Regions from separate parts of the Microbacterium sp. 05T445 genome, predicted to be linked through region 1. Evidence: predicted binding sites of a transcription regulator. Region 1 holds the regulator's gene; the other holds the start of a gene.
What was found. The regulator HspR, encoded in region 1, represses chaperone genes until heat shock. The targets are predictions, from matches to a motif close to AAGTTGAGTCNNNNNGACTCAACTT.
Positions count from the first base shown of each region.

Region 2: AC1DDU_RS00900 (ATP-dependent Clp protease ATP-binding subunit) is a predicted target of HspR. The motif match lies at 6,934-6,958, and genes of this name have one in related genera.

Region 1 covers NZ_JBFTKJ010000001.1:1,283,202-1,293,771, forward strand. Annotated here, with positions in the region: gene AC1DDU_RS06185 (carbohydrate ABC transporter permease) at 1-20, opposite strand, end outside; gene AC1DDU_RS06190 (ABC transporter substrate-binding protein) at 94-1,440, opposite strand; gene AC1DDU_RS06195 (hypothetical protein) at 1,451-1,708, opposite strand; gene AC1DDU_RS06200 (DUF4185 domain-containing protein) at 1,705-2,868, opposite strand; gene AC1DDU_RS06205 (heat shock protein transcriptional repressor HspR) at 2,972-3,460, opposite strand; gene AC1DDU_RS06210 (DnaJ C-terminal domain-containing protein) at 3,589-4,587, opposite strand; gene AC1DDU_RS06215 (nucleotide exchange factor GrpE) at 4,602-5,201, opposite strand; gene dnaK (molecular chaperone DnaK) at 5,204-7,072, opposite strand; gene AC1DDU_RS06225 (GNAT family N-acetyltransferase) at 7,263-7,820, shown strand; gene AC1DDU_RS06230 (VOC family protein) at 7,865-8,275, shown strand; gene AC1DDU_RS06235 (hypothetical protein) at 8,287-8,844, opposite strand; gene AC1DDU_RS06240 (MFS transporter) at 8,870-10,453, opposite strand; gene AC1DDU_RS06245 (MFS transporter) at 10,538-10,570, shown strand, end outside.
Region 2 covers NZ_JBFTKJ010000001.1:188,814-199,383, reverse strand. Annotated here, with positions in the region: gene AC1DDU_RS00945 (extracellular solute-binding protein) at 1-227, shown strand, start outside; gene AC1DDU_RS00940 (carbohydrate ABC transporter permease) at 224-1,144, shown strand; gene AC1DDU_RS00935 (carbohydrate ABC transporter permease) at 1,146-2,048, shown strand; gene AC1DDU_RS00930 (glycoside hydrolase family 1 protein) at 2,090-3,292, shown strand; gene AC1DDU_RS00925 (hypothetical protein) at 3,723-4,295, shown strand; gene AC1DDU_RS00920 (class I SAM-dependent methyltransferase) at 4,299-5,408, opposite strand; gene AC1DDU_RS00915 (MarR family transcriptional regulator) at 5,441-5,878, shown strand; gene AC1DDU_RS00910 (DUF3817 domain-containing protein) at 5,903-6,367, shown strand; gene AC1DDU_RS00905 (VOC family protein) at 6,419-6,790, opposite strand; gene AC1DDU_RS00900 (ATP-dependent Clp protease ATP-binding subunit) at 6,973-9,531, shown strand; gene AC1DDU_RS00895 (LLM class flavin-dependent oxidoreductase) at 9,638-10,513, shown strand; gene AC1DDU_RS00890 (LLM class flavin-dependent oxidoreductase) at 10,510-10,570, shown strand, end outside.

The DNA of each region.
Region 1 (10,570 bases):
ATCGTCTGCGTCGCGGTCATTTCCTCACCTCGCTGTGGGCCCGGGCACAAGTCCGGGGGCCGATGTCACCGGCCCCCGGACCTCATCCGTTCGCTAGGACTTCGGCGCCTTGCTGGGCAGGTCGTCGCGCTGGATCACGGTGTTGATGGCATCCTCCGCCGTCTTGATGGCGTCGTCCGCAGACGCCGCGCCCTTCATGACGGATTCCATCGCCGTTCCGACCGCGAGCGAGACGTCCCACGGGTAGGTGGGCTCGGGGATCGCCGTCGGCACGATGTCGTTCATCACGATGCCCGACCAGGGTGCATCGGCACTGGCCTCGTCCGCCGTGACGGCGTCCTGCACGGCCGTGCGGACCGGGACCTTCGTGAACTGGGTGTCGACGAAGAACGGCACGAGCAGTTCGGGGTCGCCGGCGAGCGCCCACGTGAGGAAGTCGGCCGCCGCCTGCGCGTTCTTCGACTTGGCGTCGATCACCCAGCGGAAGTTGCCCAGGGTGGTCGCGCCGCGACCGTCGGCGTCCGCCGCGTTGGGGAACGCGCCGACGCCGGTCTTGGGCAGCACGTCCTGGTAGTCCGACCCGATCTCGGACATCATCCACGAGCCCGACACCTTGAACGCGACCTTCTCCTCGCCGAAGTCCTTGCCTCCGACGTACACGTCCAGGGCCTGCTGGGGCATGTAGCCCTCGTCCCACAGCGTCTTGTAGTTGGCCATCAGCTGGCGATAGCCGTCGTTGTCGATGTCGGGCGCGGTCCAGTCTTCGTTGAGCGCGGTGTGGCCGGCGAAGTTGTACTGCTGACCGACGGAGGACCACGCGAAGGTGACCGCGTCGCTGGCCGGCGAGATGCAGTACTGGCCGTCGGCGAGCGTCGGCTTGATCGCCGCGCACATGTCGAGCAGCTCGTCCCACGTGGTCGGGCCGGTCTCCGGGTCCAGGCCCGCTGCCGAGAGCAGGTCCTTGTTCCAGAACAGCACCGTCTGCGGCTCGAGCAGGAGGGGGTACGCGTAGTACTTGCCGCCGATCTGGGAGATCGGCTGGGCCGCGTCGATGATCTCGTCGAGCTTGTCCTGCGGCACGAGGTCGTTGAGCTCGTGCAGCTGCCCGGCGTTGACGGCGTCGGTGATGCTCGCCGAGAACGTGTAGATGTCGGGCGCCTTGCCCGCGGCCTGCGCGGACTTCATCTTCTGGTCCCACGCGTCGGCGGGCACCTCGGTGTCGACGACCTTGATCTCGTCCTGCGACGCGTTGAACTGCTTCACGATGTCGGCGTACCACTCGTTCTCGACGGGCGTGAACGTGCGGTGCCAGAACTGGACGGTGGTGACCCCGTCCCCTCCGGCGTCGCCGCCGCCGCCGGCGCTGCAGCCGGCGAGGACCGTTCCCGCCGCCGCCGCTGCCGCGACGGCGAGCAAGAGCCTGCTGTTTCTCTTGTGCATTCGTCCCTCCTCAGGAACACGACTCTTCGGTGAGTCGGAGCTGTGGCCGGTCACGGCGTCCCGATCCGTTCGGATCGGGCGCTGCCGCCGTCCTGCGCGGATCGCCGGTGACCTCGTCACGGTCAGAGTAGACGAAATCGATTTCATGCGCAATGGGCGCAAACTGCGATCCGCGGTGATCGGCCCAACCGAGACGCCCACGGCGACGGCAGGATGCGGCATCCGCTCGGTCTGTATCGATTTCACAACGCACGGCGACGGCGGTCATGGGGTCTTCTCGAGGTCCACCGAGAACCAGAACACGTTGTACGGCCCCCACAGCGACAGCGTGAAGTAGATCCGCTTGCCGCCCTCGGCGACGTAGCGCGGATTCAGGTACGGCGAGTAGAGCCCCGGGTAGTCCGCGCCGGGAACCAACAGCACCGGATCGTTCCACGGCCCCCACGGCGTCACGCCCTCGCGGATGTAGGCGTCGCCGCCGTCGGAGTAGGTCATGATCCAGCGGTCGAGGTAGTCCGACCGCATCACCGACAGCTCGCCGATCGTGCCGTCGACCACGATCTCGGCGGCATCCATGTCGGGGTCCCAGCGGGGCGCGCCGTCGGCGTCCGTGCCGGCGAAGTACGAGTAGGCGCCGGGGTCTTCGACCGCCTCCTCCGTGGCCGGCACGCGCATGAGCGCGACCCCGCCGAAGCGGCCGGACGGGATCGTCCAGAAGTACACGTAGTCCTCGCCGCCGTCGGAGACGTGCACCGGCGCGACCTGGATGAAGTTCGACTCCCCCGGCCACCGCGGCTCGTCCAGGGGCGTCCAGGTGCGGCCCTGATCGGTGGATTTCGCGAGACCGGCGTAATTCGCGTCCCACGCGCCGGGCTCTCCCCAGTACGACACCGACATGTACGAGATGTAGAGCGTGTCGCCGATCGCGAAGCCGTGCGTCGGGATCTTCGTGACCTCGCCGTCGCCGTCGTTGATGTCGTGCTCGCCCTCGACGAGCGCCTGCGCCCACCCGAGATCGTCGACCGGCGCCCAGCCGTCGAAGCTGATGCCGTCGGACGGGTCGTCGTCGGTCGTCCAGGCCGAGACGTTGGAGCGCCAGACCCCGCCCTGACCGCCGATCGAGTCCGGGTCGCGCTGCCCGAACGTGTCGCCGAAGAAGAAGTAGGTTCGGTCGCCCAGGTTGGTCATCGAGCCGAGGTCGGTCCCGGCGACGGCCGCGGACTCGGTGTCGTTCATCCCGTCGGGACCGGTGAGCTGTGCGATCTGGGTGAGGTTCGACACCCCGGAGAGCACGAAGGGCTTGTCGGCGTCGGAATCGACGACGGGCAGCCCCGGAGCGGCGCACGCGGAGAGCCCTCCGACGAGCACAGCGGATGCCGCGACCGCGGCGACGCGGCGGGCACGGGCACGGGAGCGCGACGGTGACATGATCCTCCTCGATCGTCGATGTCACGATACGTCGGGAAGGCGGATTCGCGAAATCGATTTCACGTTCCTGCGCGCGGAAACGCCGTCCCGCACGACGGTGCGGTCAGCGTTCTCCTCGCGGAGCGGATGCCCCGCCCTGGGCGTCCGCGTCATCGCTCGGCGCGATCGGCGTGCGGGGTCGCCAGACCACGACCTCGGTCGCGCGGCGGACGCGCGTGCCGTGCCGGAGCGTCACGACGGCGCCCGTCGAGCCCGCGGCGAACACACGAGCGCCCGGCCGCTTCTCGAGCTCCGCGCGCATGCGGTCCTCGAGGTCGCGGACGCGGCCGTGCAGCTCCTGCACGCGGTTCTCCAGCTCGAGGATGCGCACGATCGCGGGAAGCCCGATGCCGTCGGACGACATCCGGGCCACCTCGCGCAGCTGCTCCACATGCCGCAGCGAGTAGCGCCGCGACCCGCCCTGCGTGCGAGCCGGCACCACCAGACCCAGCCGGTCGTACTGACGGAGGGTCTGCGGGTGCATGCCCGACAGCTCGGCGGCCACGGCGATCGCGAAGATCGGGGCATCCTCGTCGATGTCGTCCTCGGCCATTCTCGTCACCTCCTTGATGCCGGCCGCTGAGCGAGCGAGGAACGAGCGAGACGAAGCGCCTTGAACCGACGATCGGCGTTGGCCACGCGGCGTTTCGTCTCGCTTCGCTCGCTCAACGACCGATTCTCCTAGCCCTGCGCCTTGGCCATGAGCTCGGCGCGCGGATTCTCCTTCGGCTCCAGGCTCTGGAAGCGCTCCAGCGCCTCGCGGGCGGCGTCGTCGAGGTGCGACGGCACCGCGACCTGCACCTCGGCGAGGAGGTCGCCGGTGCCCTTGGTCGTCTCGACGCCGCGCCCCTTGACGCGCAGCACGCGTCCGGACGGGGTGCCAGGAGCCACGCGCAGCCGCACCGGGTCGCCGCCGAGGGTGGGCACCTCGATGGTGGCGCCCAGGGCCGCCTCGGTGAACGTCACCGGCACCGTGACGCGCAGGTTGAGCCCGTCGCGGGTGAACACCGGATGCGGGCGCACGGTGACCTGCACGACGATGTCGCCGTTCTCGCCGCCGTCGGGCGAATGACGCCCGCGCCCGCGCAGCCGGATCTTCTGGCCGTCCGAGACCCCCGCGGGGATCTTCACCTTGAACGGCTTGCCGTCCTCGCCCTGCAGCGAGATCGTCTCGCCCTTGGTCGCGGTGACGAAGTCGATCGTCGTGCGCGCCGTGACGTCGGCGCCGCGGGTCGGGCCGCCGTAGCCGCGGTATCCGCCGCTCGGCTGCCCGAACCGCCCGGAGCCGAAGCTCCCGCCGCCCTGCTGCTGGTTGAACATCGCGAAGATGTCGTCGAAGTCCTCGGCGCTCTGGTAGCGGGCGCCGCGGCCCTGGTTGAACATCGAGAAGACGTCCTCGAAGCCCCCTGCGCCGCCCTGACCGCCCGCGGTGAAGCGCGCGCCCGAGCCCATCGCCCGGATCTGGTCGTACTCCTTGCGCTGCTCGGGATCGGAGAGCACGGAGTAGGCCTCGCTGACCTCCTTGAACTTCGCCTCCGCCTTGGCGTCACCCTGGTTGGAATCCGGATGGTACGTCCGCGCGAGCTTGCGGTAGGTCTTCTTGAGATCGGCCTCGCTGACGTCCTTCGAGACGCCGAGCACCGAATAGAAGTCCTTGTCGAACCAGTCCTGACTGGCCATGGGTCCTCCTTCGGCTACTCGGCGGGAACTGCGACGACGACCTTCGCCGGACGAAGCTCCACCGAGCCCAGGCGATAGCCGATCTCGACGACCTCGAGGATCGTCGGGTCGGTCTGGCCCGGGGTCGGCACCTGGAAGATCGCCTCGTGCTGCTGCGGGTCGAACACCTCGCCGGCCGCGCCGTAGGTGACCAGGCCGATGCGCTCGGCCACGCCGCGCAGCTTCACGGCGATCGCGGCGAAGGCGGAGCCCTCCTCGAGATCGCCGTGCTTCTCAGCGCGGTCGAGGTCGTCGAGCACCGGCAGCAGGCCCTTGGCGACCGCGCCCTGGGCGCGCTCGATCTCGACCTCGCGCTGCTCCTCGGTGCGGCGGCGGTAGTTGGCGTACTCGGCCTGCAGACGCTTGAGGTCGTTCAGCAGCGCCGACTCGAGGTCGGCGAGCACGGCGTCCTCTGCCGCGGCGTCGGCGTTCTGCTCGGCGCCGAGGATGTCGTCGACCGTGAGCTCGTCCTGCCCGTCCTGCGGCGCGGGGCCGGAGGCGTTCGCCTCCGACCCCACACCCTCGGGCCGGACCTCGTCGCCGTCGTTCGGCTGTTCGTGGTCCTTCTTCGCCATGACTACTTCTTCTCGTCTTCGTCGTCGATGACCTCGGCGTCGACGACGTCCTCGTCGGAGGCCGTCGCGCCCTGGGCGTCGCCGGCGTCGCCGGCTGCGGCATCCGGAGCGGACTGCGAAGCCTGGCCGGCGGCGTAGATCGCCTCGCCCAGCTTGCCCTGGCTCTGGTTGAGCTTGTCGAACGCGGTCTTCACGGCCTCGTCGTCGTCACCGGCGAGAGCGGTCTTGAGAGCGTCGACGTCGCCCTGGACCTCGGACTTGACGTCCTCGGGGAGCTTGTCCTCGTTCTCCTTGATGAGCTTCTCGATCGAGTACGAGAGCGTCTCGGCCTGGTTGCGGACCTCGGCCGACTCACGACGCTTCTTGTCTTCGGCGGCGTGCTCCTCGGCCTCGCGCACCATGCGCTCGATGTCGTCCTTCGGCAGCGACGAGCCGCCGGTGATCGTCATCGACTGCTCCTTGCCGGTGCCCTTGTCCTTGGCGGACACGTGCACGATGCCGTTCGCGTCGATGTCGAAGGTGACCTCGATCTGCGGGATGCCGCGCGGCGCCGGGGCGATGCCGGTCAGCTCGAACGTGCCCAGCGGCTTGTTGTCGCGGGTGAACTCGCGCTCGCCCTGGAAGACCTGGATCGCGACCGACGGCTGGTTGTCGTCGGCGGTGGTGAAGGTCTCGGACCGCTTGGTCGGGATGGCGGTGTTGCGCTCGATGAGCTTCGTCATGATGCCGCCCTTGGTCTCGATGCCGAGGCTCAGCGGGGTGACGTCGATGAGGAGCACGTCCTTGCGCTCGCCCTTGAGGACACCGGCCTGGAGGGCGGCGCCGACGGCGACGACCTCGTCCGGGTTCACACCCTTGTTGGGCTCCTTGCCGGTCTCCTGCTTCACCAGCTCGGAGACGGCGGGCATGCGGGTCGAACCGCCGACGAGCACGACGTGGTCGATGTCGCCGACCTTGATGCCGGCCTCGCGGATCACGTCCTCGAACGGCTTCTTGGTGCGGTCGAGGAGGTCCTTGGTGAGGTCCTCGAACTTCGCGCGCGTGATCGTCTCCGACAGCGACACGGGGCCCGAGTCGGTCAGCGACAGGTACGGCAGGTTCACGGACGTCGAGGTCGAGCTCGAGAGCTCCTTCTTCGCCTGCTCCGCGGCCTCCTTGAGGCGCTGCAGGGCGATCTTGTCGCCCGAGACGTCGACACCGGTGGTGTCCTTGAACTGCTTGATCAGGTAGTCGACCAGGCGCTGGTCCCAGTCGTCGCCGCCGAGGCGGTTGTCGCCGGCGGTCGCGCGCACCTGGATGGTCGAGAAGTCGTCGTCCTTGCCCACCTCGAGGAGGGAGACGTCGAAGGTTCCGCCACCGAGGTCGAAGACGAGGATGAGCTCGTCCTCCTTGCCCTTGTCGAGGCCGTAGGCCAGAGCGGCCGCGGTGGGCTCGTTGATGATGCGCAGGACGTTCAGGCCCGAGATCTCGCCGGCCTCCTTGGTGGCCTGACGCTCGGCGTCGTTGAAGTACGCGGGGACGGTGATGACGGCATCCGTCACGGTGTCACCGAGGTACTGCTCGGCGTCGCGCTTGAGCTTCTGGAGGATGCGCGCGGAGATCTCCTGCGGCGTCCACTTCTTGCCGTCGACGTCGAAGCCCCAGTCGGTGCCCATGTGGCGCTTGACCGACGAGACGGTGCGGTCGACGTTGGTGACGGCCTGGCGCTTGGCGGTCTCGCCGACCAGCACCTCGCCGTCCTTGGTGAATGCGACGACCGAGGGGGTCGTCCGGAAGCCCTCGGCGTTGGCGATGACCTTGGGCTCGCCGCCCTCGAGGACGCTCACGACCGAGTTGGTCGTACCGAGGTCGATTCCGACAGCACGTGCCATGTGTATCTCTCCTTCGTGTGGGCGCAGACCGATGCCGGCGCCCGGGGTGTACGGGAAGTCTTCTCACGACCCGACCGAAGGTTGAGTCGCGATGACTCAACGATACGCCCGGGGTGCAGCATCCGTCAAATCAAAGTTGATATGACTCGACTCAAGTTGCGCGACGCAGTGTTCGGGAAAGGATGGACGGATGCCTCTCCCCTGGGATTTCCGCCCGCTGCGCGGCGAGCGCCTGACCCTCGACCTGCTCCGCGACGACGACCTCGACGACCTCGCCGCCATGCAGGGCGATCCGGAGGTCTGCCGGTACCTCCTCTACGAGGCACGGTCGCGGGAGAAGGTGGCCGAGATCCTGGAACGGGATGCCGCCGCCACGCGCCTGGCCGCCAAGGACGACTACGTCCAGCCGGCGATCCGCGGGGAGTCCGGCGAGTTCCTGGGCACGATGTACTTCACGATCGCGAGCGTGGACGACCGCACCGCCGAGATCGGCTGGATCCTCACGCCCGCAGCGCAAGGGCGCGGGTACGCGACGGAGGCGGCGCGGCTGCTGCTGGACCTGGCGTTCGGCGAACTGGGCCTGCACCGCGTCTACGCCGAGCTCGACCCGCGCAACGCCGGGTCGGTGCGCATCTGCGAGCGGCTCGGCATGCGCCACGAGGCCCACCACCTCGAGCACATGTGGCTGAAGGGCGAGTGGACCGACACCGGTCACTACGCGATCCTCGAACGGGAGTGGCGCGGCTGACGGAGGGCTTGGCCCTCGCCGGGCATCTGCGACAGACTGCCGGGATGCCTGTCTTCGACCACCTCGGCATCACCGTCGACGACCTCGACCACTCGATCCTGCAGTTCGACCCGGTCATGTCGGCGCTGGGGTTCACCCGCACCGACGCCGAGGCCTCGGTGGCCTGGTACGCCGAGGGCGACGTGGAGCTGATCCTGTTCCCCGCCCGCGAGCCCGGCTCGGGGCCCCATCGGCACGGGCGGGTCGGCTGGCAGCACCTCGCCTTCGCGGTGGACTCGCGTGCCGACGTCGACCGGCTGCACGCGATCGCGCTCGATGCGGGCTGGACGGCGGTGCGCGAGCCGAAGCCGTACCCGCGGTTCAACGACCGCTACTACGCCTCGTTCCTCGAGGACGCGAACGGCATCCGCATCGAGTTCATGCACAACCCGCCGCGCGACACCACGCCGGTCTGACCTGCTCCGGATCAGACCGCGTGCGCGAGCGTCTGCAGCGCGATGACCAGCAGCCCGAGCGCGACGAGGATCGCCAGCGCGATCAGCTTCTGCAGCCACGACAGACGCGCGCGGCCGACCCCCATCCAGCCGATGACGCCGAGCGTCGCGATGTAGACGATCGACGCGATCCGCAGCGCGGTGTCCAGGTGCAGCACGCCGGTCCAGGCCAGCACCACGAGGATCGCCGGCACGACCACCGTGCTCAGCGCGCCGCCCGCGATGCGGCCGAGCAGGGCGAACTCGGCACGTCCGGGGAACTCCTGGTGCACCGCGAGATGCGACACGATGTCGGACACGAAGCCCGCCGCGGTGATCCCGACGACGCCGAGCACGAGCGCGAAGAACGCATGGTCGGCTTCAGGGTGGTCGCTCGCCGACACCACGAGCACGATCGCCAGTCCCGTGAACGTCGCATACACGCGTTCTTTGAAGTACCTCACGAACGCGTCGGCGTCGCCGTCGAAGCCCGCCAGGCGCCGCTGCTGCTTGCGCGACAGCGGCCGCGCTCCGGCGCCGTTCTCCGTCATGAGCGGTCCTCTCTCCCGCCCGCGCTCACCCGAGCAGGGAGCCCTCGGCGGCCTCGTTCGGCTTCGGATCGGGCAGCCGTCGCATGCGGAGGGCGTTGACCACGCCGAGCAGGGCGGCGAGGATCGGGATCCCGAGCGCCACCTGAAGGGCGATGTGCCGCGCCTCGGTGTTGATGCGGACGACCTCGTCGGCGGCGGCGGGCGGCTCGTCCGCGAGCAGCTCCTCCAGCCCCGTGTTCGACATGAGCTGCGCGTCCTCCTCGAGCACGGTGGCGACCTGCTCCTGCTGCTCGGACGAGAGGACGGTGCTCTGGTAGGCGAGCGTGGTGAACGACAGCGCGAGCGTGGCGAGCATGATCGCACCGGCGAAGGCGAGGCCGAACGACAGGCCGAACGAGCCGGCCGCGGAGTTGACGCCGGCGGCCTCGCTCACGCGCTCGTCGGAGATCGGCGACAGCGTGTAGTTGTTCAGCTGCGAGACGAGGAGCCCGAGGCCCGAGCCGGCGATGATGAGCGGGACGGTGAGGTACCAGCCGGAATCGGCGATCGGCACCAGTGGCACGATCGCCACCAGGCCCACCGCGGCCAGCGAGAATCCGAGCAGGATGAGGTTGGCGGGGCGCCCCTTGCCGCGGCGACCGGCCCAGATCGCCACGGCGAACATGCTCAGCGACAGCGGGGCGATCGACAGCCCGGCCCACAGCGCGTTGTACTCGAGCACCATCTGCAGGTACAGCGGGAGCACGATCATCGTGCCGCCGAGGGCGATCTGCTGCAGCAGCTGACCGCTCACGCCGGTGCGGAACGGCTTCGACGAGAACAGCGCCGGGTCCAGCAGTACCGGCTTGCCCCGCTTCTTGCGCGAGTTCAGCCACCAGGCGAGACCGCCGAGCGCCACCACGCCGAGCCCGATGAGCAGTCCGACGTAGCCGCCGCCCTCCTGCCACACCAGGATGCCGAGCACGACACCGCCCATGCCGATCACCGACAGGCCGGCGCCCACCAGGTCGATGGAGCGGTCGCCGGTGTACTTCACGTCCTTCACGAGGCCGATGCCCAGCAGCACGACGGCGATGATCACCGCTTCGAGCCCGAAGGCGACGCGGTAAGACCAGAACGTCGTGATGAACCCGCCCAGGAGCGGTCCCACAGCGGCCGCGATGGCGGCGGATGCCCCCACCAGCGCGTAGACCCGCTTCTGATGGTCTCCGGCGAAGTTGCCGTGGATGAGCGACTGCATCGACGGGAGCAGGAGCGAGGCGCCGATCCCGCCGATGACCGCCCAGAAGATGATGACGGCGGTGAGGCTCTGCGCGAAGGTCATGGCGACCGCGCCGACGGCGTAGCCGAGCAGGCCCAGGATGTAGGCGAGCTTGCGACCGATGAGATCGCCCGTCTTGCCGCCGATGAGGATGAAGGCGGCCGACACCAGCGCTTCGAGGGCGATCGCCCCTTGCACGCCGCTGGCGGTCGTGTCGAGCTCGCGCACCACCGCCGAGATGGACACGTTCATGATCGACGTGTCGACCACGAGCACGAACATCGCCATCGCGAGCAGGATCGCGAGGCGGCCGTTGAAGGTCGTCGCCGGCGCGGAATCGCCTGTCATGAACGAAGCCAACCACCCGGTGCCTTCCGAGCGCTACGGTGAATCCGCACCAGCCGTTCACCGAAGGGGTCTTAAGTGTCCGACGTGAGCTCTCCCGCCCCCGGATCCGAGGAGCCC
Region 2 (10,570 bases), 1.1 Mb from region 1:
CCAACGTCGCCGCGGCGGAGTACGAGCCGATCCAGGACAACCCAGTCACCAAGACGCTGACCGAGCAGCTGGCGAACACGGTCGCCACGCCGAACTACCCGGCGTGGTCGCAGATCTCGGACCTCATCAGCAAGTACTCCGAGCAGGTCGCCCGTGGCGAGATCACCGGCGCCGAGGCGGCGAAGGAGATCCAGGCGCAGGCCGACAAGATCGGCTTCGGCTGGTGACAACCACAGCAGCGCGGCCGGGGAAGGTCCCTTCCCTGGCCGCGCAGCGGCGGCGATCCGCCGCCATCGCCTGGGTCTTCGTCGCGCCGTTCGTCCTGACGTTCGGGGTCTTCGGGATGATCCCGCTCGTCAGCTCGCTGGCCATGGCGTTCACCGACCTCAGGGCGCGGGACATCCGCAACCCGTTCAACGTGAACTTCGTCGGGTTCGAGAACTTCATCACGGTGCTCACCGATCCGACGTTCCAGCGGGCGCTGCTGAACACGCTGATGTTCGTCGTGGTCGGCGTGCCGACCACGCTGTTCCTCGCGCTGGTGCTCGCGGTCCTCCTGAACTCGGTGAGTCGCAAGGTCGCCACGTTCTTCCGGGTGGGCTACTACATGCCGGTCATCACGACCATCGTCGCGGTGGCCGTGGTGTGGCGGATCATGTACCAGAACACCGGCGTGATCAACACGATGCTCGGTTGGATCGGCATCTCCGGGCCGAACTGGCTGAGCGACCCGAACACCGCCCTGCTCGCGATCACGATTATGGCGATCTGGCGCAACATCGGCGCATCCATGGTCATCTTCCTCGCCGGTCTGCAGGCGATCCCCTCCGACGTCAACGAGGCGGCCGACATCGACGGTGCGAACTCGCGGCAGAAGTTCTTCCGCATCACGATCCCGATGATGATGCCGACGATCCTGTTGAACTCGATCCTCGTCACGACCGGGTACATGCAGTTCTTCGACGAACCGTTCGTGATGACCAACGGCGGACCGCTGGATTCGACGACGTCGATCGCCCTGCAGGTCTACAACCAGTTCACGTACGGCAACTACTCGGTCGGAGCAGCCGGCGCCTACGTCCTGTTCGCGCTCGTGGGCATCCTCGCGCTCGTGCAGTTCCGCTTCTTCCGCCAGAGGACCTGACATGACGATCACTAAAGAACCCGTCGCCACCGCGGCCGTGACCGAGCCGGCTGGCGAGCGGTCCCGCGCACCGCGCAAGCCCATCCGCTGGGGCAACCTCGCCGTGCTGGTCGTGCTCTCGGTCGGTCTCGCAGCCACCACGCTGCCGTTCATCTGGATGGTGCTCGGCGCCTTCAAGACGAAGGCCGAGATCATGTCGAGGCCGGTCACCTGGTGGCCGAAGGCCCCGACTCTCGAGAACTTCCAGGCGTGGCTGTTCGAGTTCGACATCGCCCGGCCGTTCTTCAACTCGGTGTTCCTCGCCGCGGTCACCGTCGCGACGACACTGCTGTTCTCGTCGATGGTCGGCTGGGCGCTGGCGAAGATGAAGTTCCCCGGCAAGAACGTGATCATCGTCGTCGTGCTCGCGACGATGTTCGTACCGGGCATCGTGACCCTGATCCCGCAGTTCGTGCTCGTCGCGAACCTGGGGATGGTCAACACCTACTGGGGTCTGATCCTGCCTGGCATGGTGGGGGCCTTCGGGGTGTTCCTGATGCGCCAGTTCATGCTCGAGATCCCCGACTCGCTGCTGGATGCCGCGCGCATCGACGGTGCAGGAGAGTTCCGCACCTTCTTCCAGATCGTGCTGCCGCTGTGCAAGGCGCCGCTGGCGACGCTCGCGATCTTCACGTTCATGGGCTCGTGGAACAGCTTCCTGTGGCCGCTGATCATCTCGCAGGACGACTCGATGTACACCCTGCCGGTGTCGCTCGCGCTGTTCTCGTCGGACTCGGGGGGCCATGGGGCTGACTACGGGCTGCAGATGGCCGGGTCGTTCCTCATCGTCGTCCCGGTGCTCATCCTGTTCATCGCCATGCAGCGCCACTTCATCCAGGGGATCGCGATGACGGGCATCAAGTGAGCCCCGTCGAAACTTCACCCACAAGAAAGGAATCAGCATTCATGAGCAGCGCCACTGCCGCACCCAAGGGGTTCATCTGGGGAGCGGCCACCGCCGGTCACCAGATCGAGGGCGGCAACGTCAACACCGGGCACTGGGAGAACGAGTACGCGCCGGGCACCACCATCCCGGAGCCGTCGGGCGACGCGTGCGACTCGTACCACCGCTATCCCGAGGACATCGCCCTGCTGGCGGATGCCGGACTCACCGCGTACCGCTTCTCACTGGAGTGGTCGCGGATCGAACCGGAGGAGGGCGTGGTCTCGCGCGCGCAGCTCGCGCACTACCGGCGCATGATCGACACGTGCCGTGATCACGGAGTCGAGCCGATCGTCACGCTGCACCACTTCACCTTCCCGCGGTGGTGGGACCACTCCGGCGGCTGGTACGCCGAGCAGAGCACCGATCGGTTCCGACGGTTCACCGAGATCGCGACGACGATCCTCGACGACGTCGAGACGGTCATCACGATCAACGAGCCGAACATGATGGTCAACCAGACCGAGGCGCGGATCGACACCGAGAACGGCGTGAACTTCCCCGGCCCGTCGCCGTTCGTCGCCCAGGCGATCGCCGACGCGCATCACGCCTCGACCGAGGTGCTGCGCGGGGCCGGCGGCATCCGCTCGGGCTGGACGGTGGCGAACCAGGTCTTCCAGGCCGTCCCCGGGTGGGAGAAGCAGCGCGACGAGTGGCAGTACTGGCGTGAGGACTTCTTCCTCGAGCAGTCGCGGGGCGACGACTTCATCGGCGTGCAGTCCTACCTGCGGACCATCATCGGCCCGACGGAGGACGAGCTGGGGTATGGACCGCAGCCGTGGCCCGAGGGCACGGAGCGCACGCTCACCGGGTGGGAGTACTACCCCGAGGCGCTCGGCCACGCGCTCCGCCACACCCGCGAGGTCACCGGCGGCATCCCGATGATCGTCACCGAGAACGGCATGGCCACGTCGGACGACGCCCAGCGCATCGACTACACGACGGGCGCGCTGGCGGGAATGGCCGCGGCGATGGCCGACGGCTGCGACGTGCGCGGCTACCTGCACTGGTCGCTGCTCGACAACTACGAGTGGGGATCGTTCCGGCCCACCTTCGGGCTGATCGCCGTGGATCGCGAGACCTTCGTCCGCACCCCCAAGCCGAGTCTCGGCTGGCTGGGCGACCTCGCGCGACGCAACGAGATCCCCGTCACGCCGACGGTCTGAGCACGATGGAGATGACGGATGCCGGGGCCCCGGCATCCGTCATCTCGCGGGTCGCGGTCACCCACGCGCGCGAGGAGTCGCTCGATCCGCGTAATAGATGCGGGTCGTCCGTGTCTCTTGAGTGGGGGAGAACCGGAGCCCCGGTCCGGTGACCCCAGCCGTGAGCCCCGAGCCCGCGGCTACCGGGGGTGTCGGCATATCGCGTCGGCGCCCCCGGTCACGCGGAATCCGCGCACGGGCTGGCGCAGGAGCCGCTCGTACACCGGCGACCGAGGGCATCTCACCACGGCATGCGTGGACAGGCGGGCGCTGCGTTCCTACAGTGGTCTCAGCGGCGCAGGGCTCTGGGGGCTCCGCGCTTTTCGCACGCGGTGAGAGGGGGGCTGCCGTGGAGAACCCCGCGAGCGGTGACAGAGTCGCTGCGTCACCGGTGACGCGCGGAACGCTGATGTGGTTCGGCCTGGGGGTCGTGCTGTTGTCGTTCTTCGCGGCGTTCCTCGGGTCCTGGCTGGCGAGATCGGTCGAGACGGCGCCGCCGGCGCCCACCACGTCCGCCACGGCGTCGCCGGACTACGAGGAGATGCTCGCCGAGATCCTGCCGGCGGGTTCCGCGGTGCGGGCGGGCTCGGGCGCGCCCGAGTCGGGCAACGGCTATGAGGGCGACGTCTACATCGACATCGTCAGCGCCGACGTCTACCTGTTCCAGGAGGATTGGACCTGGGTCGGCAATCTCCGCGCCGCCGCCGCCGAGAACCTCACGGGCGAGCAGGGACCCCAGGGCGAGCAGGGCCCCGCCGGGCCGCAGGGAGCGGCCGGCGAGCCCGGTGCCGCCGGCACCCAGGTGACGCTCGGGACGAGCGCCCCCGACGACGCCACCTGCACGGCCGACGGCGACGTCTACGTCGACGCGCAGGCCGTGCGGTTCTACGAGTGCACGGAAGGCGCATGGCGGCTGTTCGGCCCGACCCCGACGCCGACGCCCGAACCCGAGCAGACGCAGTAGTCCTCAGCGTCGCGTCGACGCGGTCACGGTGAACTTGGCGTTGCGCGCGATCTGCCGGGTCGGCCCGATCACGCGCTCCAGGGCGGGGCGGTACCGCAGGCCCGAGTTCCACACCGCCCACAGCTCACCGCCGGGCCGGAGCACCCGGGCGGCCTCCGCGAACATCCGGGGTGCGATCCCCTCGTGCACCGCCGCCCCCGAATGGAACGGCGGGTTGAGGGCGATGAACGAGGCGCTGCCGTCGGCGCGCGACCGCAGCATGTCGTCGCGCACGACCTCGACGCGGTCCGAGACGCCGTTGGCCTGCGCGGTGGCGATCGCCGACGCCACGGCCGCCGCGGACTGATCGCACGCCAGCACGCTAAGGGACGGATTCCGCAGCGCGAGCGTCGCCGCGATCACGCCGGTGCCGCAGGCGAGGTCGATCGTGGCATCCTCGCCCGGCGCGACCGGCGGGAGGTGCTCCAGAAGGAATCGCGTGCCGATGTCGATCGATGTACCGGCGAACGCGCCGCCGAACGCGCACACCACCAGGCCGTCGTGCACCTGGCGGCTCGGCACCGGATCGCGGCCGTCGTGCGGCGCGCGGGCGACGAGCACGCGCGACTTCTGACGGGCATGGCTGACGTCGATCCGGGCGAAGCGCTCGGCCAGCACGTCGTTCATCGCGAGGCTCATGTGCTTGAGGCGGCCGCCCGCGAACACGACCACGTCGGGTGCCGCGTGCGCGGCGACGAGTCCCGCGATATCGCGAAGCGCCTCGAGCGATCGCGGCAGACGCAGCAGCACGACGCGCGCATCGCGGACCAGATCGACCGACAGCGGCATCGAGGCGAACGTGCCGTCGAGGCCGGTGCGTGCGGCGTTGGCCGCCAGCGCCCGTTCACCGGTGAGGGGGTCCTGATGGACCCGGATGCCGCGGGCTCCCGCCGCCGCCGAGCCCAGGGTGAGCGCGCCGTAGCCGTCGCCGATGACCACCAGCGCGCCCTCGTCGACGCCGGCGCGGACGGCGGCCGATTCATCGAGGAGCAGCCGGTCGGCGGCATCGGCCGCCACGAGATCCGGTGCCTCGACATCGGGCCAGCGGCGCAGGCCGTCGAGCGAGAACGTCACCGTCCCACGGTAGCGGGGCTACCATGAAGCGCGTGTCGGAGCGTGCTTTCAGTCCTGTGATCTCGCTGCTGACCGTCGCCAGCGTGTGGGACGCCCACCTCGGCGCGCAGTTGCGCGACTTCCGTCTCACCACCCGCAAGTACGGCCTGCTCGCCCACATCGACGCGACGCCCGGCATCTCGTTCAGCGAACTGGCCCGCCGTTCCCAGATCACCGTGCAGTCGGCGCACTCGGCGGTGCAGACGCTCGTGGCCGACGGGCTGGTCGCCGACGCGACGGCTCACGCGGGCGCGGCATCCGACCTGCGGGTCACCGAGCACGGCACGGAGGTGCTGCGTGAGGTCGAGCGGCGGCTCGCGGCGCTCGACGCCGCGCTGTCGGCCGGCGCACCCCACCTGGCGGCCGCGCTGGAGGGGCTGCACGAGGAGCCCATCGGGATCGAGCGTGCAGGGAGCGTTCAGAAAGGCTGAACCACTTTCAGTTAGGCTGAAGGTGTGTTCCGAACCCCCCACACTCTCTTCCGCGCGCTCGCGATCGCCGAGGTCGTCTCGTGGACGCTGCTCATCACCGGTCTCATCCTCCGTGCCACCACCGGGTGGGCCCTCGGTGTCAGCATCGGCGGCGGCATCCACGGCTTCATCTTCCTGTCGTACGGCGCGACCGTGATCCTCGTCGCCCTGAACAACCGCTGGCGCGTCGGTCCGACGGTGGCGGCCCTCATCAGCGCCGTGATCCCGTATGCGACCATTCCCGCGGAGATCTGGCTGCAGCGCTCCGGCCGGCTGGCCGGCGCATGGCGGCTCGAGCAGACCGATGACCCGCGCGACGCCGCCTGGTACGACCGGCTGATGCGGTGGTTCCTGCGCCGGCCCTGGGTGCTCGGCGCGCTCATCGCGCTCGCCGTGGTCGCCCTGTTCGCGATCCTTCTGATCATCGGCCCGCCGGGAGGGCGTGACTGATCTGTTGTCGCACGACGGGCGCCGGAGTCATCTCCGGCGCCCGTCGTCGTCTCAGTCGCGTGGGGGCAGCTGCTGCAGCGTCCAGGTGTTGCCGTCCGGATCGTCGAACGACACGAACCGGCCCCAGGCCTGCTCGTCGACGCCCTGCGCCTCGACGCCGAGATCGCGCAGGTGGGCGAGGGCCTCGTCGGCGTCGGGAACGACGACCTGGATCGTGTTCTGGCGCCCCGGCTCGAGGTCGTTGCCCAGGCCCGTGCCGAAGGCGATCGAGCACGCCGAGCCCGGCGGGGTCATCTGCACGAACCGGAGGCCGTCGAACGGGACCTGGTCGTGGTCGGCGTGGAATCCAATGCGCTCGTAGAACTCCTTCGACCGGTCGACGTCGGTGACCGGCACGTAGATGAGCTCGATCTTCCAGTCCATGATTCTCCCTCTCATCTGCCTCTTCCTCGGTCCTCACGCTACGCCGGGGAGCCGACATCCGTGCGGTGAGCAGTCGGGTGCCGATTCGGGGAATACACCGCGACTCCTGGAGTTGAACTTGACATCGGTTGTATCAAGTTCAAAACTTGACACCTGTTCGCTCAAGTTTCAGGAGAGATGGAATGCCCGAAGACTTCACCCCACAGGCCGGCGACGAGGGAAGCTCGTTCGACGACTTCCTGGCGCGCTACCTCGCGGGGGAGCGCGCCCGCGCCGAGCGCTCGATCGACCTCAGCCGCTACCTGGGCGCTCGCACACAGGAGCTGCTGCAGCGCGCCGGCAAGTACGCGCTCGACCGCGGCCAGCAGGAGCTGGACGCGCTGCACGTGCTGCGCATCCTCGTCGGCGAGGCACCCGCGCGCGACGCCGTCCGCCGGATCGGCGCCGACGCCGACGCCATCGTGCGCGCGACCGAGGAGCGGCTTCCCCCGGCCTCCGCTGCCGCCGACGTCGACGGCGCCGTGGTGACGTCGTCCGTGCAGCGCGCGCTGTTCCACGCGTTCCAGGTGGCGCGGTCGTCGGGCTCGACGTACGTCGACCCCGAGCACCTGTTCTTCGCGCTCGTGCTCGCGCAGGACACTCCCGCCGGCCAGGTGCTGGCGCGCGCCGGCGTGACGGCCGAGGCGCTCACCCAGGGCGCCCGCGAGACGGTCACGCCGGGCGAGACCGTCTCGAACGAGGCGGCGACGGATGCCGCGGCATCCGTCACCCCCATGCTCGACGCCTACGGCACCGACCTCACCGCCCGCGCGGTCGACGGAGACCTCGACCCGGTGATCGGGCGCGCCGACGAGATCGAGCAGACGATCGAGATCCTGAGCCGGCGCACCAAGAACAATCCGGTGCTCGTCGGCGAGGCCGGCGTCGGCAAGACCGCGATCGTCGAGGGACTGGCGCAGGCGATCGTCGCGGGCGACGTTCCCGAGCAGCTGCTGGGCAAGCGCGTGATCGCGCTCGACCTGCCGGCGATGCTGGCGGGCACGCGCTATCGCGGCGACTTCGAAGAGCGCCTCACCAAGACGATGGACGAGATCTCGTCGCTCAAGGGCGAGCTGATCGTGTTCATCGACGAGGTCCACACGGTGGTGGGGGCCGGCGGCGCCGGCGACGGCGGCATGGACGCCGGCAACATCCTCAAGCCCCGCCTCGCGCGCGGGGAGCTGCACCTGGTGGGCGCGACGACCCTCAAGGAGTACCGCGTCATCGAGAAGGACCCCGCTCTCGAGCGCCGCTTCCAGCCGGTGCGCGTGGGCGAGCCCTCCATCGAGGACGCCGTGCTGATCCTGCGCGGACTCAAGCCCGCCTACGAGGAGCACCACGGCATCGTCTACACCGACGAGGCGCTGCGTGCCGCCGTCGAGCTGAGCGACCGCTACCTGACCGAGCGGGTGCTGCCCGACAAGGCGATCGACCTCATCGACCAGGCGGGTGCACGGCTGCGGCTGCGCCTGGGCGCCAAGGTCGACGTCAGCGCACTCGTCGAGCGCCTGGCGACGCTCGAGGCCGACAAGAACGCCGCGGTGTCGGCGGAGCACTACGAGGAGGCGTCGCAGATCCGCGATCAGATCGCCGACGTGCAGGAGCGCCTCGAGCGCGCCACCGCTGCGGGCGCCGCCGTACGCACCGACGCGATCGTCGACGAGCCGGAGATCGCCGCGGTGATCAGCCGGGCCACCGGCATCCCGGTGAACCGCCTGACCGAGACCGAGCGCGAGCGCCTCGCCTCCCTCGAGGAGGAGCTGCACGATCGCGTGATCGGGCAGGACGACGCGGTCATCGCCGTGGCCAAGGCGGTGCGCCGCAACCGCACCGGCATGGGCGATGCACGTCGGCCGGTGGGCTCGTTCCTCTTCCTCGGACCTACCGGTGTCGGCAAGACCGAGCTGGCCAAGGCGCTGGCCGCCTCGCTGTTCGACGATGAGGGCGCGGTCATCCGCTTCGACATGAGCGAGTTCGGCGAGCGGCACACCGTCTCGCGCCTGGTCGGCGCCCCTCCGGGATACGTCGGGTACGACGAGGCGGGGCAGCTCACCGAGCGCGTGCGGCGCAACCCGTACTCGATCGTGCTGTTCGACGAGATCGAGAAGGCGCACCCCGACGTGTTCAACCTGCTGCTGCAGGTGCTCGACGACGGCCGCCTCACCGACGGGCAGGGGCGCACGGTCGACTTCCGCAACACTGTCGTCGTGATGACGTCGAACCTCGGTTCGGAGTTCCTCGCGTCGCGCGGCGGTGCCATCGGCTTCCTCGCCGACGGAGGCGGCTCGACCGGGTTCGGCTCGGAGAAGGACCTGCGCGACCGCGTCTTCGGCAAGCTCCGCGAGGCGATGCGTCCCGAGTTCCTCAACCGCATCGACGAGATCGTGCTGTTCCGCAAGCTCGAGAAGCCGCAGCTGCAGAGCATCGTGCGTCTGCTGCTGGGGGCCTCCGACACGCGCCTGGCCAAGCGCGAGGTGTCGCTCGTGGTCACCGACGACGCCGTCGCATGGCTCGCCGACCACGGGTACGAGCCCGAGTACGGCGCGCGGCCGCTGCGCCGGCTGATCCAGCGCGAGGTCGACGACCGCATCGCCGACCTGTTCGTCACCGGTGCGCTCGTGGACGGCGGGACGGTGACTGTGGATGCCGCGGACGACGCGCTCTCCGTGCTCGCACGCGCGCCGTTCGTCTCGGCCGCCTGATCCGGCCGATCGGGCAGGGGCGCCGGGCCTTCGGGCCCGGCGCCCCTGCGCATGCCGGGCGGCATCCGTCGTCGCGCGTGTCGGCGCGTCCTGCCAGAGTGGGGGCATGAGCCGCATCGGAGCGATCTTCAATCCGTACACGCACACGCCCGACGAGTTCCGCGACGCCGTGCTGGCCACCGAGTCGGCGGGCCTGCCGGAGCTGTGGATCTGGGAGGACTGCTTCCGGCAGTCGGCCTTCGCGAGCGCGGGCGCGGCTCTGGCATGGACCGAGGCGTTGCGCATCGGCATCGGCATCGCGCCGATGCCCCTGCGCAACGTGGCGGCCGCGGCGATGGAGATCGCCACCCTCGAGCGGCTCTTCCCCGGCAGGCTCCTGCCCGGCGTCGGTCACGGGGTCCTCGACTGGATGGGGCAGGCCGGTGCGCGGGTCGCGTCGCCCCTGACCCTCATGCGCGAGTACGTCCCCGCGCTGCGTGGACTGCTCGCGGGCTCCGAGGTGCAGGTCGACGGCCGGTACGTCACGCTGACCGGCGTGCGGCTGGACTACCCGCCGGTGACGCCGCCGTTCGTGTACGCCGCGGCCGAGGGGCCGAAGACGCTGCGCCTGAGCGGTGAGGTGGCCGACGGCACAGTGCTCGACAGCGGGCACACCCCCGCCGAGTACGCCGCGGCCACCGCGGCCGTCCGCGACGGGCGCACCGCCGCGGGCCGTGGCGGCGGCCATGACGTGGTCGCCTATGTCGTCACGGCCTTCGGAGCGGATGCCGAGGCCCGCGCCCTCGCCGACGTCGGCGACAAGCCCGATCCGGCGGAGCGTGCGCTGTGGGGAGACCCGGCACAGGTCGCCGCCGGCGCGCAGCGCTTCTTCGACGCGGGTGTCGACGACGTGGTGCTGCTGCCCTCCTCCCGCGGCGAGATCGCCGAGTTCTACCGCGCAGCGGGCGAGGTCGCCCGCCTGGTGCGCGCGAGCGCGGCATGACCGGGACCGTCTCGATCGGCATCGCCGCCGCAGCCGGAAACGAGCTCGCGGTGCGCA